DNA from 2 places in the Streptomyces sp. 5-10 genome. Region 1 is predicted to be linked to the other one. Evidence: riboswitches for the same ligand, from Rfam matches in the RefSeq annotation. Region 1 holds a riboswitch; the other holds the start of a gene.

The links. Region 1 has a riboswitch for glycine ahead of gcvP (aminomethyl-transferring glycine dehydrogenase). Riboswitches for the same ligand answer to the same signal wherever they lie in the genome.
Region 2: another riboswitch for glycine. It lies ahead of gcvT (glycine cleavage system aminomethyltransferase GcvT); the one in region 1 lies ahead of gcvP (aminomethyl-transferring glycine dehydrogenase).

Annotation. Positions count from the first base shown of each region.
Region 1 is NZ_JACVYG010000051.1:61,515-70,744, forward strand. Features, by position in the region: gene gcvP (aminomethyl-transferring glycine dehydrogenase) at 1-1,633, opposite strand, end outside; glycine riboswitch at 1,699-1,823, opposite strand; glycine riboswitch at 1,825-1,922, opposite strand; gene IEJ02_RS38260 (PRC-barrel domain-containing protein) at 2,057-2,386, shown strand; gene IEJ02_RS38265 (DNA polymerase IV) at 2,376-4,133, opposite strand; partial or broken gene IEJ02_RS38270 (MerR family transcriptional regulator) at 4,240-4,867, opposite strand; gene IEJ02_RS38275 (bifunctional nuclease family protein) at 5,035-5,508, opposite strand; gene ftsR (transcriptional regulator FtsR) at 5,561-6,313, opposite strand; gene IEJ02_RS38285 (FHA domain-containing protein) at 6,331-7,158, opposite strand; gene IEJ02_RS38290 (DUF881 domain-containing protein) at 7,289-8,182, opposite strand; gene IEJ02_RS38295 (small basic family protein) at 8,677-9,009, opposite strand; gene IEJ02_RS38300 (DUF881 domain-containing protein) at 9,006-9,230, opposite strand, start outside.
Region 2 is NZ_JACVYG010000011.1:133,724-142,953, reverse strand. Features, by position in the region: gene IEJ02_RS16205 (enhanced serine sensitivity protein SseB) at 1-78, opposite strand, end outside; gene IEJ02_RS16200 (AAA family ATPase) at 299-997, opposite strand; glycine riboswitch at 1,167-1,277, shown strand; gene gcvT (glycine cleavage system aminomethyltransferase GcvT) at 1,448-2,575, shown strand; gene gcvH (glycine cleavage system protein GcvH) at 2,757-3,137, shown strand; gene glyA (serine hydroxymethyltransferase) at 3,164-4,429, shown strand; gene IEJ02_RS16180 (L-serine ammonia-lyase) at 4,597-5,979, shown strand; gene IEJ02_RS16175 (CDP-glycerol glycerophosphotransferase family protein) at 6,465-7,826, shown strand; gene IEJ02_RS16170 (ATP-binding protein) at 7,744-9,230, opposite strand, start outside.

The DNA of each region.
Region 1 (9,230 bases):
GCAGCGCGCCGAACTCCGGCCAGGTGACCGGCTCCATCTCGGTGGTCGCGTTGAGCTTCATGGTGCAGGAGCCCAGCGGGATCATGCCCCGGTCCAGGGCGTAGTCCCGGTCGGCCAGGCGCCGCAGATAGCGCAGCATCGCGGTCTCGGAGCGGTGCTGGTGGAAGACCGGGTGGGCCAGATATCCGCTCTGGCGCAGCAGGTCCGCGGGCAGCGCGTCCGGCGCCGAGGCGTCCAGCTCGTCGATCCCGGGGAGCCCGGAGGCGTCGCCGTTGCCGCCGTCCGTCCCGAAGGCGGACCATACGGCGGCGAGCTGCGCACGGCCGGTGGTCTCGTCACAGGCGATGCCGACGTGGTCGGCGTCGGTCAGCCGGAGGTTGACCCCGGCCTCGCGGGCCGCGGCCACGACCTCGGCGGCCCGGCCCGGCACCCGCGCGGTGAGGGTGTCGAAGAACGCGCCGTGCACCACCTCGACGCCACCGGCCCGCAGCCCCTCGGCGAGCACGGAGGCGTAGCGGTGGGTGCGGCGGGCGATCGCCGCGAGCCCGTCCGGGCCGTGGTAGACGGCGTACATCCCGGCCATCACGGCCAGCAGCACCTGTGCGGTGCAGATGTTGCTGGTGGCCTTCTCCCGGCGGATGTGCTGCTCACGGGTCTGCAGCGCCAGCCGGTACGCCTTGTCGCCGTCGGCGTCCACCGAGACCCCGACCAGACGGCCGGGCAGGTTGCGGGCGTAGGCGTCGCGCACCGCCATGAAACCGGCGTGCGGCCCGCCGAAGCCCATCGGGACGCCGAACCGCTGGCTGCTGCCCACCGCGATGTCCGCGCCCAGCTCACCGGGCGAGGTGAGCAGGGTGAGCGCGAGCAGATCGGCGGCGACGGTGACGATCGCGCCGAGCTCATGGGCGCGCTCGATGACCGGGCGCGGATCGCGCACCACACCGGAGGCGCCCGGGTACTGCAGCAGCACGCCGAAGACCCCGCGCTCGGCGATCTCGTCCGGGATGCCCTCGGCCAGGTCGGCGACGACGACCTCGACACCGGTCGGCTCGGCGCGGGTCCGTATGACCGCGATGGTCTGCGGCAGACACTCGGCGTCGATCAGGAAGACGCCCTCCTTGACCTTGCCGACGCGCCGCGACAGCGCCATCGCCTCGGCGGCCGCGGTGGCCTCGTCCAGCAGCGAGGAACCGGCCGTCGGCAGTCCGGTCAGATCGGCGACGACGGTCTGGAAGTTCAGCAGCGCCTCGAGCCGGCCCTGGGAGATCTCCGGCTGGTAGGGCGTGTACGCGGTGTACCAGGCGGGGTTCTCCAGCACATTGCGCAGGATCACCGGCGGGGTGTGGGTGCCGTAGTAGCCGAGGCCGATCATCGACGGCAGCACCTGGTTGCGGTCGGCGAGCGCGCGCAGCTCGGCGAGGACCTCCGGCTCGCTGCGGGCCGGCGGCAGGGCGTCCAGCGCCTCGGTGCTCTTGATGACGTCCGGCACGGCCGCCTCGGTGAGCTCGTCCAGCGAGCCGAAGCCGACCTGGGCCAGCATCTTGGCCTGTGCCTCGCCGTCCGGGCCGATGTGGCGCCGCTCGAACGGAGTACCGGATTCCAAGTCGGAGAGTGCGATGCGATTGGCGGTCATCTGCGGGGGCCTCCTGGTCTGTGACGACCTACGAGGGGCACCGCGGCTCGGGTGCCCGGACGGCCTCCCCCTCTGTCATCTCAACCTGAGAGCTTCACCGGCCCACGTACCGCCTGACCGGTTTTCACCGTCGGTGAGGAGGGGTTCCGGAGCTCTGCTCGCCCGTGGCCCACCCTGCTTTCCAGAGTGACCTCACCCGCACGGTACGTGTGCCTGAGAGATTCCGGGGAGGGTTTGCTCCTTCGGCGCCTCCGACAGCGTCGGCGGAGGACTCTCCCGCACGGGGTCTGCAGCCACAGTCAGCGTACCAGCGGTTCTGCCACGGGGGACGGTCGCGGGCGTTCGAGTGGCCGAGTGCGGCGATGTGGCTTTTTGTAGGTAGCAATGGGCACTTGCCACGTGCTTGTCATCTGTTTGCCACCTGTGGGAGAGAGCGTGCAGACCGATATCGACCCGCGGACCCTGATCGGCCGCAAGGCATTCGACCGCGAGGGCGCCAAGATCGGCACCGTGGACGAGGTCTATCTCGACGACGCGACCGGCGAGCCCGAATGGGCGGCGGTACGCACCGGGCTGTTCAGCCGGGACGTCTTCGTACCGCTCGAACCGAGCGAGGTCGTCGGCGACACCCTGCGGGTGCCGTACGACCGGTCCCTGATCAAGGACGCCCCGGACTTCGGGGTCGGCCGCCACCTCTCCCCCGAGCAGGAGCTTCAGCTCTACCACCACTACGGCCTGGACGTCACGGGCTGACCCCGCCCCCGGCCGGGGCCGGGGCGTGCTCGGACCCACCACCGGGCTCTGGGACCTGCCCGTCCCGGCCCTCGGCCTCGTCCGGGCCCGGGCCTATGCCCTCACCCGCGTCCGGGGCCGGGGTCCCGCCCGGGTCCGAGTCCGCGATCTCCTCCGGAGCCAGGTCCGCGGCCACCCCCCGGTCCGCCTGGGGATCCGCGGCCTTCCCCGGGGCCGAGTCGGTGACCGCCCCCGGGGGCGGATCCGCGCCCTCGGCCTCTCCCGAGTCCGCGGCCGCGGCCGCATCCGCGTCCGGGCGCAGCAGCGGCAGCGGGTCGGCGGGCTGTAGCGCCGGGTCGTCCACGGGGAACGTCCGTACCCGGCCCGGCGGCGACCACGGCTCCTCGAAGCGCACGGTCACCCGGCCCACTCCGCTCCCCTGCACCCAGCCCGCCCCGTACTCGGCGTGCCGTACATCCGAGCCCGGGAGCCAGCGGCGAGGCTTCTCAGCGCCCTCAGACGCCTCTCCCGCGCCCTCTCCCACGGGCTCCGGTCTCTCGGGACCCGGCGGGCGCCCGGCGTCCGCCACGGCCTCGTGAGCGGCCTGAGGGGTCTGAGCGGCCCGAGCCGCTTGTGCGGCCTGCGCGGCTTGGGCGGCTTGGGCGGCTTGGGCGGCCTGTGCGGCCTGTGCGGCCTGTGCGGCTTGAGCGAAGAGATCCTCCTGCGTGTAGTCCGCCAGACCGCTGACCCCGACCCCCAGCAGCCGCACACCCGCCGTGGTGTCCACCCCGTCGATGAGCCGCGCCGCGGCCTCCCGCACCACCGCCGGGTCGTCGGTCGGCCCGCGCAGGGTCTCCGAGCGGGTCAGCGTGGAGAAGTCGTACCGCCGCACCTTGATCACGACCGTCCGCCCCGAGCGGCCCGCCTCGCGCAGCCGCCGCACACAGCGGTCGGCGAGCCGCGCGATCTCCAGCTGCACCCGGGTGCGGTCGGTGAGGTCGACGTCGAAGGTGTCCTCCACCGAAATCGACTTGGCGTCCCGCTCGGCGACGACGGGCCGCTCGTCCCGGCCCTCGGCCATCAGGAACAGCGACGCGCCGTGGGCCCGGCCCAGCAACCGCACCAGCTCGGCCTCGCCCGCCTCCCGCGTCTCGGCCACGGTGTGGATCCCGGCCCGGCGCAGCGCCTCCGCCGTGGCCGGGCCGACGCCCGGGAGCGTCCGCACCGACATCGGGCCGAGCAGATCGCGCTCCGTCCCGGGCTCGATGACCACCAGACCGTCCGGCTTGGCCTGCTCCGAGCCAATCTTGGCGAGCATCTTGGATCCGGCGAGCCCCACCGATCCGGTCAGCCCGGTGACCGCCCGGATGTCGGCCCGCAGCCGCTCCGCCACGGCGCGCGCCGCCTCCACGGTGGGCTCGGTGCCGCCCGCCTCCAGATCGACGAACGCCTCGTCCAGACTCAGCGGCTCCACCAGGGGCGACAGGGTGTGCAGCAGGGCCATGACCTTGTCGCTCACCTTGCGGTAGAGGGCGAAGCGGGGGATGAGGAACGCCGCGTTCGGGCACAGGCGGCGGGCCTGGGCCATCGCCATGGCCGAGTGGACCCCGAAGACCCGGGCCTCGTAGGAGGCCGTGGCCACCACGCCACGCGGCCCCAGGCCCCCTACGATCACCGGCTTGCCGCGCAGGCTGGGTTTGGCCGCCTGCTCCGCCGAGGCGTAGAAGGCGTCCATGTCCAGATGGAGAATCGTCGGCGCACCCCTCACACCTCCGATGCTGCCGCACACCACTGACAATGGGGCGGCACAACGGCCCGGGGGCGGTCCCGGGGCGGCCTTCAGTCCGCTCCGGAGCCTCGGCGGAGGGTCAGCCCTAACCGGCGCGGTTGCGGCGCGCCGCGAGCTCGTCGGTCGGGTTGTGCCGGATCAGCGTCTCGCCGGTGTCCACCCGCTCGCCGTGCAGCTGGGACAGCGCGCTCTCCACATCCCGCCAGACGACGCCCACGGCGATGCCGAAGACGCCCTGGCCGCCCTGGAGGAGGTCCACGACCTCATCGGGCGAGGTGCACTCGTAGACGGTCGCGCCGTCGCTCATGAGCGTCATCTGGGCCAGGTCGTCGAGCTCCCGGGCGCGCAGGTGCGCCACCGCCGCCCGGATGTTCTGGAGCGACACGCCGGTGTCCAGCAGCCGCTTCACGATCTTGAGGACGACCACGTCCCGGAAGCTGTAGAGCCGCTGGCTGCCCGAGCCGTACGCCGGCCGGACGCTCGGCTCCACCAGCCCGGTGCGCGCCCAGTAGTCCAGCTGGCGGTAGGTGATGCCCGCGGCCGCACACGCCGTGGGTCCGCGGTATCCGATCCGCTCCGTCCCCCCCCGCGGCGGGCTCACGCGGCGGTGCGGCCTGTGCCGCGACCCGAGCCTTCAATGCCGGATCGGCCGATGCGCTCCCCTGGAGCGCGTACGGACCTCCGGCCGCCGTGCCGTCGCCGGTGCTTCTCACGCCGACCTCCGTCCTCGACCTGCCACCTTGAAGGTAGGCAGTCACCCGGGGTGCGTCAACGATCGCCACACTCGGCACGCCGAGTGATAATCACCCTAAGGGTGGTTTCCCGTGTCCCTCGTCCGGGAAAGGCTACTCGAATGCGCGAGCGAGGACCGGCATACGGTTCACTGGCTGCTGGTTCCGAAGTCCTCGGGCGAGATCTGGTCGAGGAACTCGCGGAACTTCTCCACCTCGTCCTCCTGCTCGTCCGGGATCGCGATACCGGCGTCGTCCAGCACGCCGTCACTGCCGTAGATCGGCGTTCCGGTGCGCAGCGCGAGCGCTATGGCGTCGGATGGCCGGGCACTGACCTCCACGCCGCTGGCGAAGACCAGCTCCGCGTAGAAGACCCCCTCGCGCAGATCCGTGATCCGGACCTCCGTGAGCTGCTGGCCGACCGCTTCGAGTACGTCTTTGAAAAGGTCATGGGTCAGCGGGCGCGCCGGAGCCATGCCCTGCTGAGCGAAGGCGATCGCGGTCGCCTCACCTGGTCCGATCCAGATGGGGAGGTAGCGGTCGCCTCCCACTTCACGCAGGAGCACGATCGGTTGGTTGGAGGGCATTTCCACCCGGACACCCACGACGTCGAGCTCGTTCACACAGCAACCCTAGGACGTGCCCGGCCGGTTTGGATAGTCGGGGCCCGGTCGGTCACCGCTCCCGGACCCTCAGAGCCGACCGCACCAGGGCCGCGTGCAGCTGTACGGAGAGCGTGGCGAGCTCCCGCACACTGGCCTCCGCATGCGCTCTGGTCTGCGGGTTTCTATGCAACCGCAGCGGCGCGACCACCTGCTCGACCATTCCGGCCTCGCGCTCGGCGGAGGCTTTCATGATTCGCAGATGACGTGGTTCCAGGCCGAAACGACCGAGCTCGGCGATGAGCCGGGCGACGGTCACCGCCTCGATGTCGTACCCGCCGTCCGCGGTCGGCGCGAGCAGCCCGTACGACTCCCATTCGGCCAGCTCCGCCTCGCTGACCTCGGCCGTTGCCAGCAGCTCGGCACGGCCGACCCGGGCGGCCGTGGGGCCGTCCGGGGCCGCGTCGGTGCCGCCGTCGAGCAGCCCTGGCTGCCGCGCTCCCTGCGAAACGGCAGGAAGCTGCAACGGTTCGCCCCGCTCCAGGGCGTCCAGATGCTCCCGGATGACCTTGAGCGGCAGGTAGTGGTCACGCTGCATCCGGAGGATGTGGCCGAGCCGCTCCACATCCTGCTGGCTGAATTTGCGGTAGCCGGACGGCGTCCGCCGCGGCTCCACCAGCCCCTCCGACTCCAAGAAGCGGATCTTGGAGATGGTGACCTCGGGGAACTCGTCCCGCAACAGATTCAGCACGGTGCCGATGCTCATCGACCGGCCGCCCGTGGGGGCGGTGCCGGTATCGGCACCGCCCGACGGTGTCTGAAGCATGGACCTCCCCTGACGGGTCAGATGCCGACGCCCCGCTGGCTCGGGTAGAAGACCAGCCGGTACTTACCGATCTGCACCTCGTCCCCACTGGCCAGGACCACCGCCGCGTCGATCTGCTCCCGGTTGACATACGTCCCGTTGAGGCTGCCGACGTCCGCGACGGTGAAGCTGCCGTCCTGGCCGCGCCGGAACTCCACATGGCGGCGGGAGACGGTCACATCGTCCAGGAAGATGTCGCTCTGCGGGTGACGGCCCGCCGTGGTGACATCGCTGTCCAGCAGGAAGCGGCTGCCGGAATTCGGCCCGCGGCGGACCACCAGCAGCGCCGACCCCAGGGGCAGCGCCTCGACGGCGGCCTGCGCCTCCGGGCTGAGCGACGGCAGCGGCGTCTGCCCGGTCACCTCGGAGTCGTACGCCTCGAGACCCGAGATCGAAATGGTGGAGGTGGTCTCCGAGGCACGCTCGGAGGGCGCGCCGCCCCGCAGCGGGGCGCCGCAATTGGAGCAGAACCGGCTGGCCTCCGCGTTCCGGTGGCCACACCGCTGACAGACCGGCAAGCCGAACCCTCCACCACTGTGAGAGGCCGATGGGTCCTCGAAACCTATGGGCCCGGCCGCGGAGGGGTCAACAGACGCGCCCTGCCCGCCGACCTGGTCACGGAAGAGCGGGCGCTCCTCGGTTCCCCCTCCGCTCTCCTCCGCTCCACGCGAGGCGCGGTGGCGAGCGGTGCTGCTGCCGCCGTCCTGGCGGGCACTCTTACCGAACAACTTCCCGAACAACTTCACGGGCGATTCCCCTTGACTGAAACAGACCCGCCCGTGGGGCAGGACAAACCCTCGATGCACACACCAGACGGTCCGGACATCCTCACAACGTCCGTGACCACCAGACAGTTTCCATCACGCGCGGATCTTCCGGTGCGTTGACCCCCCGCGTCCACATGGTCTCCCCGAGAGACCCTCATTTCGAACCGCCTCACCGTGATGACGACCGAGCGTAGTCAGGCCGCTTCGCCGATCGCAAGGCATCCACAACGATCTTCTTCTCCCGCCGCACGGACACAGTGGCCTGCTCCTTCTCCAGGCTCTGCACCACCCCGCCCGGGATGTTCAGGGCCGGCTCCAGATCCTCCGGCTTGCCGATCACCTTCACAACATACGGTCGCGTCACTTTCCGTCCATCGATCCGGATCGCGCCACCGCTGTCCGAGAAGTAGGTGCCGGCGACCACGCGCACCTTGCCGATCTGGATCGCCTCGGCGCCCGCCGCGCGCAGCTCCTGGACCGTGTCGAGCAGCATGTCCGACTCCACGGAGCCCCGGGAGTCGTCGATGGTGATCGTGATACCAGGACCCTGCGCTGCCACCGTACCGGCGAGCACACCCAGCTGCTGCTCCTTCTGGAGCGTCTGCTTCCGGGCCTCCTCGGCCTGGTCCGAGCTGTTCTCCAGCTCGGTGCGCTGGTTCTCGAGGCGGCGCTTCTCGTCCTGGAGCCGCTGGGTGCGGGAGTCCAGCTCGTCGAGGATCCGGACCAGGTCCTCCTGCCGGGCGCCGCGCAGCACGCTGTTCTCGTTGGTCGAGCGCACCTGGATGGCGAGGCCCAGGCCGAGGCCGAAGAGCAGCAGGGCCACGATCAGCTGCGCACGGGTGAGCCGCGGCGGCCATACGCCCTTCACCAGCCGCTGGCGGCCGGTCAGGGCGTCCTCCGGCCCCCGACCGGCCCCGGGGCTCCCAGGCCCGGGAGCGGGGCCGGGGGTGGGCCCCACACGCTCTCCGGGGCCGCTCCGGGACCCGTCGGTGGGCCTGGGGCCCTCGGCACGCGTCCCGGGCGTGTCCGCCGTGACGGGCCGGCCCTGGGCCTGCGGCGGCAGGGCCTCGGGCAGCACGGCCTTGGGCAGGGGCTTCCGCAGAGCGAGGTCCTTGAAGCCGCCGGGCGGGGGCGTGGCGGGCCTGCCCGGCCGCTCCGCGGGCGCGTCACGGCGCTCGGGCCTCCGGGCGGGCGACGGGGTGCCCGGGCGCGGCGGTCCGGCCGCCGAGGGCCGCTGAGGCTCGGCCCGCTTCGGCTCGGCCCGCTCGCGGGGCTCCCCGGGGGGCGCGGGCTGCTCGGGCGCCTCCGGCCGGCGCGGCGGTTCGGGCGACCGCCGGGGCTGCTCAGCGGCCTTCTCGGGCGTGTCGGCCGGTGCCACTCGTCCGGCCTTCGCGTCCCTCTCGGCCTGCTCCGGCGTGTCGGCAGGCTGCCGCGGCGCCTCAGCCGACTGCTGTCGCGGCGTGTCGGCGGGCTGTCGCGGCGTGTCGGCCTGCCGTCGGTTTTCGGCCGACCGCGCCCTCTCGGGCTTCTCCGGGGTGTCGTCGGTCGTCATCGGCCTCACGCCCGGAACACATGGCGGCGGATCGCGGCCGCGTTGGAGAAGATCCGGATACCGAGCACGACCACCACTCCCGTCGACAGCTGGGCACCGACGCCCAGCTTGTCACCGAGGAAGACGATCAGTGCGGCCACCACCACATTGGACAGGAACGATACGACGAAGACCTTGTCGTCGAAGATCCCGTCCAGCATCGCCCGGAAGCCGCCGAAGACCGCGTCCAGTGCCGCCACGACGGCGATCGGCAGATAGGGCTCGACCACCGTCGGCACCACGGGTCGGACCACGAGTCCCACCACGACTCCCACGATGAGCCCCAATACGGCGATCACGATGTGCCCTTCCCTGTGTCGGCGTCACCCTTGCCGGAGCCACCGGCTATCGGTTCCGCGGTGCGTACGATCAGGCTCGGCGCGGCCGGAAGCCGGAGCGAGTCCTGGACGGAAATGCTCGTGCGGATGTCATAGTTCTGCTGCAGCACATGAAGGTACTGTCCGTCCGCACTGTTCTGGAAAGCGGTGCTCAGCCGCTGCCCGTCCCCCACCGCGAGCAC
Region 2 (9,230 bases), on a different contig from region 1:
CCCCGGATGCGCGGCATACCCGCCGTCCGGGAATCCTCCGTGCGCCGGGGCCACTCCGTACTGCTCCGGGAAGCTCATCTTCGTCCAACCGCCATCTCGTCCGACCTGCCCGAAGCACCCTAACCGCTGGGCGGCCCGGGGCCGGAGGGGGCGGCGGCGATCTCCACAGCACTTCCCCACCTCGCCCGGGCTCGCCCTCGTCACGCTGTGTGATGCCCCATGACCGATTTCCGGCCACTCGCGCGAGGGGCCTGATCACGCGAGGGAAGAGGCCTGATCACGCGAGAGACAGGCGTGATCACTCGAAGGAGATGCAGCGCAGCGCGCTCGCGGTCGGCCGGTCCAGCAGCACCGCCGACGCGCACCCCCGCGGCGGCCGCCCCTCCTCCATCCCCGCGATCAGCCGCCGCATCGCGCGCAGGTGACGCCCGAAGGCGTAGGCGGATACCCCTCGGCCACGGGCGGCCTGCCCCTCCAGCGCCTCCGTGGCGCCCACGTCCAGCAGCACCATGTGGAGGTCGCGGCCCCGGCGCCGCACGTCCCGGGCCAGCCAGCGGCGGACCCACGGCAGCGCACCGCAGTCGTGCACCACGACGCTCGCGCCCGAGCGCAGCGCCCGGCGCAGCCCGGCGTAGTGGGCGTACCGGACCAGCGGGCGGTAGAGCGCGTACGGCAGCCAGCCGGGCAGCCTGCGCTCCCACGCCTCCCGGGTGTTCTGCGAGTCCACCCTGATCACGACCGCGCCCGTCTCGTCCAGGAGCGGCACCGTCCGGTTGATCAGCGTGCTCTTGCCGCTGCCCGGCAGCCCGGAGGCGACCAGCACATCCCCCGCCGGAAAGCGCAGCTCACGCGGGTCCGCGCGGCCGCCCTCCGCCCCGCCGCGCAGATCGTGCACCGCGCTTCTCCGGCCGGGGCGAGCCGTCGACCCGGTGGGGGTGCGGCCACGCCGCGCCGGCAGGAGCCTCTGTGTCGTCGCGTACGTTCCCTGCCCATGCACCGTGATCGTCCTCCCAGGTCGGTCAACGCTGCTCGTACCCGCAGAGTGTCAAGAAAAGGTAATGTCGAGCAAGGCTGCCCCTGGCCGGGCGGCCGGAGCCCGATCGGATCGGGGCTTCCCTTCTCGGCCATACATGCGATGATGTCCGCGCAACTCCATACCGGCCGCTTGAATCCGCGCGGGAGAGTCCTTGGCCATCGGCATCCGTGCCGGGTGTCCAGGGCGCCGAAGGAGCAAGTCCTCCCTTGAATCTCTCAGGCCCCGATACCGCGCGGACGAGGCAGATCTGAAAAGCGGGCCGCGCGGGCGCGGCTCCACCCAAGGTGCAAGCCGGGCCCCTTACGGGCGTCACGGCGAACCTCTCAGGTTCCGATGACAGATGGGGAGGACGCACGCGTCCTTGCCGTCCGTCCTCGCCGTCGCGCGACCCCGACCCCTGGAGCCTGAATCGTGACCGACGCCCCGCCCACCCCACGCCGTACCGCGCTGGACGCGCGGCACCGCGCGCTCGGCGCCACCATGACCGACTTCGCCGGCTGGGACATGCCGCTGCGCTACGGCAGCGAGCGCGACGAGCACACCGCGGTGCGCACCCGCGCCGGGCTCTTCGACCTCTCCCACATGGGTGAGATCTCTCTCATCGGTCCGCGGGCCGGGGACGCCCTGGACCACGCGCTGGTCGGCCGGCTGTCCGCGCTCGCCGTGGGCCGCGCCCGCTACACCATGATCTGCGACGACGAGGGCGGCATCCTGGACGACCTGATCGTCTACCGCCTCGGGGACGAGGAGTTCCTGGTCGTGGCCAACGCCGCCAACGCCCAGGTGGTGCTGGACGCGCTGACCGAGCGGGCCGGCGGTTTCGAGGCGACCGTAAGGGACGACCGCGACGCCTACGCGCTGCTCGCCGTCCAGGGGCCCGAGTCCCCGGGGATCCTCAAGCGCCTGACCGACGCCGACCTGGACGGGCTGAAGTACTACGCCGGGCTGCCGGGCACCGTCGCGGGCGTCCCCGCCCTGATCGCCCGCACCGGCTACACCGGCGAGGACGGCTTCGAGCTGTTCCTGGCGCCGGACGACGCCGAGCGGGTGTGGGAGGCGCTGACCGAGGCCGGAGCCCCGGTGGGCCTGGTGCCCTGCGGTCTCTCCTGCCGGGACACCCTGCGCCTCGAGGCGGGCATGCCGCTGTACGGGCATGAGCTGACCACCGACACCACCCCCTTCGACGCGGGCCTCGGCCGGGTGGTGAAGTTCGACAAGCCGGGCGACTTCGTCGGCCGGGCGGCCCTGGAGGCCGCGTCCCGCCAGGCGGACACCGTCACCCCGCGCACCCTGGTCGGCCTGATCGCTTCAGGCCGCCGGGTGCCGCGCGCCGGTTACGCCGTGGTGGCGGCCGACGGCTCGCCGATCGGCCAGGTCACCTCGGGCGCGCCCTCGCCGACGCTGGGCAAGCCGATCGCGATGGCGTACGTGGACCCGCGGTACGCGGGGCCCGGCACCGAGGGGGTGTTCGTGGACATCCGCGGTACCCGGGAGCCGTACGAGGTCGTGGCGCTCCCCTTCTACAAGCGCGAGCGCTGAGCTCCTGCGAGCGCGGGCGCTGAGCTTCCGCGAGCGCGGGTGGCGCCCCGGCCCCTCGCTGAGCGGCGGCCACGGCGAGCCCGGCCCGTCGCGTCCCTCGGCGTCGTCTCCCGTCGGCGCCGCATCCCACCAGCTAAGACCCGTTTCCCAAGCACTCCCCCGTATCCAGGAGAATCGGACCATGAGCAACCCCCAGCAGCTGCGGTACAGCAAGGAGCACGAGTGGCTGTCGGCCGCCGGCGAGGACGGCGTGTCGACGATCGGCATCACCGAATTCGCGGCCAACGCGCTCGGCGACGTCGTCTATGTCCAGCTCCCGGACGTCGGCTCCACGGTCTCCGCCGGTGACACCTGCGGTGAGCTGGAGTCCACCAAGTCGGTCAGCGACCTGTACGCGCCGGTCTCCGGTGAGGTCACCGAGATCAACGAGGACGTGGTGAACGATCCGGCGCTGGTGAACTCCGCCCCCTTCGAGGGCGGCTGGCTGTTCAAGGTGAGGGTGACGAGCGAGCCGGAGGACCTGCTCTCCGCCGACGAGTACACCGCCTTCGCCGAAAACTGACCCTCCTTATTCGATCGGGACCCTCGATGTCGCTTCTTAACAGCTCCCTGCACGAGCTCGACCCGGACGTCGCCGCTGCTGTCGACGCCGAACTCCACCGCCAGCAGTCCACCCTGGAGATGATCGCCTCGGAGAACTTCGCCCCGGCGGCGGTCATGGAGGCCCAGGGCTCGGTCCTGACCAACAAGTACGCCGAGGGCTACCCCGGCCGCCGCTACTACGGCGGCTGTGAGCACGTCGACGTGGTCGAGCAGATCGCCATCGACCGGGTCAAGGAGCTCTTCGGCGCCGAGGCGGCGAACGTCCAGCCGCACTCGGGCGCCCAGGCCAACGCGGCCGCGATGTTCGCCCTGCTCTCCCCCGGCGACACCATCCTGGGGCTGAACCTGGCGCACGGCGGCCATCTGACCCACGGCATGAAGATCAACTTCTCCGGCAAGCTCTACAACGTGGTGCCCTACCACGTGGACGCCGAGACCGGCCTGGTCGACATGGACGAGGTCGAGCGGCTGGCCAAGGAGCACCGCCCCAAGCTGGTGATCGCGGGCTGGTCGGCGTACCCGCGCCAGCTGGACTTCGCCGCCTTCCGCCGGATCGCGGACGAGGTCGGCGCGTACCTGATGGTCGACATGGCCCACTTCGCGGGTCTGGTGGCGGCCGGGCTGCACCCCTCGCCCGTACCGCACGCCCATGTGGTGACCACCACCACCCACAAGACCCTGGGCGGTCCGCGCGGTGGCGTGATCCTCTCCACCGCCGACCTGGCCAAGAAGATCAACTCGGCGGTCTTCCCGGGCCAGCAGGGCGGTCCGCTGGAGCATGTGATCGCGGCGAAGGCGGTGTCCTTCAAGGTGGCGGCGAGCTCGGCGTTCAAGGAGCGCCAGGAGCGCACGCTGGAGGGCGCCCGGATCCTCGCCGAGCGCCTGGCCCAGGACGATGTGCGGGAGGCGGGCGTCGCCGTCCTGTCCGGCGGCACCGACGTCCATCTGGTCCTGGTCGATCTGCGCGACTCCGAGCTGGACGGGCGGCAGGCCGAGGACCGGCTCCACGAGGTCGGCATCACGGTCAACCGCAACGCGATCCCGAACGACCCGCGGCCCCCGATGGTCACCTCGGGTCTGCGGATCGGCACCCCGGCGCTGGCCACGCGCGGCTTCACCGCGGAGGACTTCCGCGAGGTCGCCGACGTGATCGCGGAGACGCTGAAGCCGTCGTACGACGCGGAGGCGCTGAAGGCCCGGGTCACCGCCCTGGCCGACAAGCACCCGCTGTACGCGCACCTGTCCAAGTAACCCGGAGTAACCGGGGCCTGGGGGCGCGCCCGACCTGGCGCGCCCCCGCCGCACCACCCGCACCGACCGCACCGGCCCCGCACCACCCGCACCACCCCACGCACGGCCCGCACGCCTCGCCCGGCGGGCACACGCTTCCCCCGGCGTGCAGACGAAGGAGTCCCCCGGTGGCCATTTCCGTATTCGACCTCTTCTCGATCGGCATCGGCCCGTCCAGTTCGCACACCGTCGGCCCGATGCGCGCCGCGCGGATGTTCGTCCGCCGGCTGAAGAACGAGGGTCTGCTGGCCCACACCACGTCCGTCCGCGCCGAGCTCTTCGGCTCCCTGGGCGCCACCGGTCATGGCCACGGCACCCCGAAGGCCGTACTGCTGGGTCTGGAGGGCCACTCCCCGCGCACCGTGGACGTCGAGGCGGCCGACGGCGAGGTGGAGCGCATCCGCACCACCAAGCGGCTGCGGCTGCTCGGCGCCGAGATCGGCCCCGGCCACGAGATCGACTTCGACGACTCGGCCCAGCTGATCCTGCACCGCCGCCGCTCGCTGCCGTACCACGCCAACGGCATGACGCTGTGCGCGTACGACGCCGAGGGCCATCCGCTGCTGGAGAAGACGTACTACTCGGTCGGCGGCGGCTTCGTGGTGGACGAGGACGCGGTCGGCGAGGACCGCATCAAGCTCGACGACACCGTCCTCACCCACCCCTTCCGCACCGGCGACGAGCTGCTGCGGCTCTCCCAGGAGACGGGCCTGTCGATCTCGGCCCTGATGCTGGAGAACGAGAAGGCGTGGCGCACGGAGCAGGAGATCCGGGCCGGGCTGCTGGAGATCTGGCAGGTCATGGAGGCGTGCGTGGCCCGCGGCATGTCCCAGGAGGGCATCCTGCCCGGCGGCCTCAAGGTCCGCCGCCGCGCCGCCACCGCCGCCCGCGCCCTGCGCTCCGAGGGCGACCCGGGCGCCCGCGCGATGGAGTGGATCACCCTCTACGCCATGGCGGTCAACGAGGAGAACGCGGCGGGCGGCCGCGTGGTCACCGCCCCCACCAACGGCGCGGCGGGCATCATCCCCGCCGTCCTGCACTACTACACCCGCTTCGTCCCGGGCGCCGACGAGGAGGGCGTCATCCGCTTCCTCCTCGCCGCGGGCGCCATCGGCATGCTCTTCAAGGAGAACGCCTCGATCTCCGGCGCCGAGGTCGGCTGCCAGGGCGAGGTCGGCTCCGCCTGCTCGATGGCGGCCGGCGGCCTCGCCGAGGTCCTGGGCGGCTCCCCGGAACAGGTGGAGAACGCCGCCGAGATCGGCATGGAGCACAACCTCGGCCTCACCTGCGACCCCGTCGGCGGCCTGGTCCAGATCCCCTGCATCGAGCGCAACGGCATGGCCTCGGTCAAGGCGGTCACCGCCGCGAGGATGGCCCTGCGCGGCGACGGCCGCCACCATGTCTCGCTCGACAAGGTGATCAAGACGATGAAGCAGACGGGCGCCGATATGAAGGTCAAGTACAAGGAGACGGCGCGGGGCGGGCTCGCGGTGAACGTCATCGAGTGCTGACGGAGGGAACGGCGAGTGGGATCGGCTGATGCCCAGGCGATACGGGTGCCGGTCGGGGAAGACGCGGAGCGCTGGGCCAGCCGGGCGACGAGCCGACGGGTACTGCTCGTGGTGCACAACGTCACCTCCGCGGGCCGCCTGCTGGACGTACTGCCGCTGTTCCACGACGACTTCCGGGTACAACTCCTGGTCACCTCGACCGAGTCCTCCGCGTTTCAGGCCGGAATCGGCGAGTTGTTCGCGGAGTTGGGTCTGCCCGTGCTGCCCTGGGAACAGGCATTGGCGACACCGGTGGCGCTGGCGATCTCCGCGAGCTTCGGTGGTCAACTCCAGGACATACAAGGCAAATTGGCTGTCTTGTCACATGGCGTCGGATACACTAAAAAACTGGGCGAGTCACGAGTCACGAGTCACGAGTCACGAGTCACGAGTCACGAGTCACGAGTCACGAGTCACGAGACACGAGACACGAACCCACATTCGGCCTGGCGCCGGAGTGGCTGCTGGCGAACGGCGAGCCGTTCGTGGACGGCCTCGTCCTCTCCCACCCGGAGCAGCTGGAGCGGTTGCGGCGGGTGTGCCCGGAAGCCGAAAGAGCATCCGTACTCGCCGGCGACCCCTGCTTCGACCGCATGCTGGCCGGGCGTCCCCACCGGGAGCGGTTCCGCCGCGCCCTGGGCGTGCGTCGCGGCCAGCGGCTCGTCGTGCTGAACTCCACCTGGAACCCCGAGGGTTTCTTCGGAACCGGCGGCGACCAGGACATCCTGCCGAGTCTGCTCCCCCGGCTCGCCTCCGAGCTGCCGGCTGACGACTACCGGCTGGCGGCCGTACTGCATCCGAACATCTGGTACGGGCACGGGCCGGGGCAGATACGCGTCTGGCTGGACCGGGCCCGCCGCGGCGGACTGACCTTGATCGACCCCGTGCACGCGTGGCGACAGGCCCTGCTGGCGGCGGACGTCGTCCTGGGGGATTTCGGAGCGGTGTCCTACTACGCCGCGGCGCTGGACATCCCCGTGCTGCTCGCGTCCGCCACGCGGGACCGGCTGGACCCGGAGGCGCCCCTCGCGGCGTTCGTCCGGAAGGCCCCTCGGCTCGACCCGTACGAACCGCTGCGCGGGCAGCTGGAGGACCTGCTGGCGCGGCATCGCCCGGTGGCCGGTCCCGCGGAGTTCATCAGCTCGGCCCCGGGCTCGTCGGCGGCGCTGCTGCGGAGGCTCTTCTACACGCTGATGGACCTGCCCGAGCCCGCGGCTCCCGCCCTGCTGGAGCCGCTGCCGCTGCCACCGTACGACCCCCCACGGCGTACGACTCCGCTGGAGGTCCGTACCCGCGTCCGGGGAGCGGACGTCTGGATCGAGCGCTCCACCGGGCACCCGTACGACGCGGTCGGCGAGCGGCACCTCGCCGTCCATGAGGACACCCGGGACCCCGGCAGCCTGACGCCGGCTGACGTGATCTTCCGTGAGGGGCAGCCGGACGACCCCCGCCTGGGCGGCCCGGAGGAGTGGACCGCCGAGGTGCTGCGCCGGTATCCGCACTGCTCGCTCGCCGTGTACGTGACCGGCCCGCACAGCTGCGCCGCGCGTGGCCGGGATGACGGCGTGCTGCGGTTGTCGGCGGGCCCGGGAGCGGACGCCGATCCGGCGGCCTACGCCTCCGCGCTGCACGCGTGGCGGGCGGGCGGCGGTGTGGTGGCGCCGGGTGGGACGACGCTCCGGGTGCACGCGGCCGGCCGGGTGCACCCGGTGACGGTGACCCCCGCTACTCCGCCTGCCCGGCCGCCTCGCAGCGCAGCCGCAGACGGGAGAGATAGCCCAGGTGCGGAGTCGCCCTTTCCGGCCTGAGCAGGCGCTCGGCCTCAGCGATCCTCAGCAGGGCTTCGGAGTGCTCACCGGCGTCGTGCAGCGTCTCGGCGAGGTCCGTGAGGGTACGGGCCTGGTTGTACGCCTCTCCCCGCTCCGCGAAGAAGTCCCGCGCGGCCTCCAGGCGAAGGCGGGACTCCGCCAGCTGCCCCAGGCCACGCAGGGCACGTCCCTGGTGACGCCCGATCAGGGCGAGGGCGCGCGGAAGGTCCCGCGCGCCTTCCTGGCCGGGGGCGATCCGCCGGTAGACGCCCTCCGCCTCGACGAACCGCTCGTACGCCGCCTCGTACCGCCATTGGTTCAAGCACAGCAGGCCCAGGAACTCCACGGACGACGCCTCGCCCCGTAAGTGGCCCGCGGCGCGCTCGCAGGCGACGGCGGCGCGCACCGCGTGTTCGGCCTCCTCCCACCGTCCCATCTCGCCCAGACAGTGGCCCAGTTGGAAGTGCAGGGCACCCGCCATGCGGGACCGCGGCTGATGCTCGTCGGCGCACCGGGCCGCGATCCGCAGGGCGGGCAGCACCTCGTCCCCGTGTCCGGCCTTCAGCTGAAGCGGCCACAGCGCGCGGGCCAGTCGCAGCGCCGTGTCGATGTGCTGGTACTCGTCCGCCACGGCGACCGCCCGCACCAGGTTCCCGGCCTCGGCCAGCAGGGCCGCCATGCCCTCGGCCTCGTCACCGTACGCGGTCCCCCGCTCGGGTGCGGGCTCGGTCCGCCAGCTCTGCGGCAGGGCCGCGTGGGCGGCGTGCAGCGCCCGGTTCAGCAGTCCGTCGAGCACCCGTGACACCGCCGCGAAGCACTCCGGGATCCCGTGCTCGGGACCCGCGGCGTCGGCCAGATGGCGGCGCACCTCGGGCCGGAAGCGGTGACGTCCGTCCCCCACCGACTCCACCAACTGCGCGTCCGCCGCCGCGGCGAGCATCCGGGCGGCCTCCTCCTCGGCGACGGCGGCGGCGTCCGAGGCCAGCCGGGCGTCGATCGCGGGCCAGCCGCCCAGCGCGGTCAGCCGGCACAGCCGCGCCACCTCGGGCCCGAGACGGCGACACGCGTCCCGCGTCATGGTGTGCACCGGATGGTGCCCCGTGGGCTCGTCGGGCGGATCCGCGAAGGGCGGTTCCTCGGCCAGCAGGCGCATCGCCGCCGCCTTCAGGGCGAAGGCGTTGCCCGCGCAGGTGTCCAGCAGGGCGGGCATCCGCGGCTTGGCTCGCGCCACCCTCTCGGCCCCGGCCACCTTCCTCAGCATCCTCAAGCCGTCCCGCTCGCTCAGCGGAGGGACGGCGATACGCTCCGCCTCCAGCGCGAACGGCGGACCCGACGCCACCACCAGCAAGAACACCTCCGGCGTGGCCGGAATGAGGTTGCGGACCTGCGCGACCGAGGACGCGT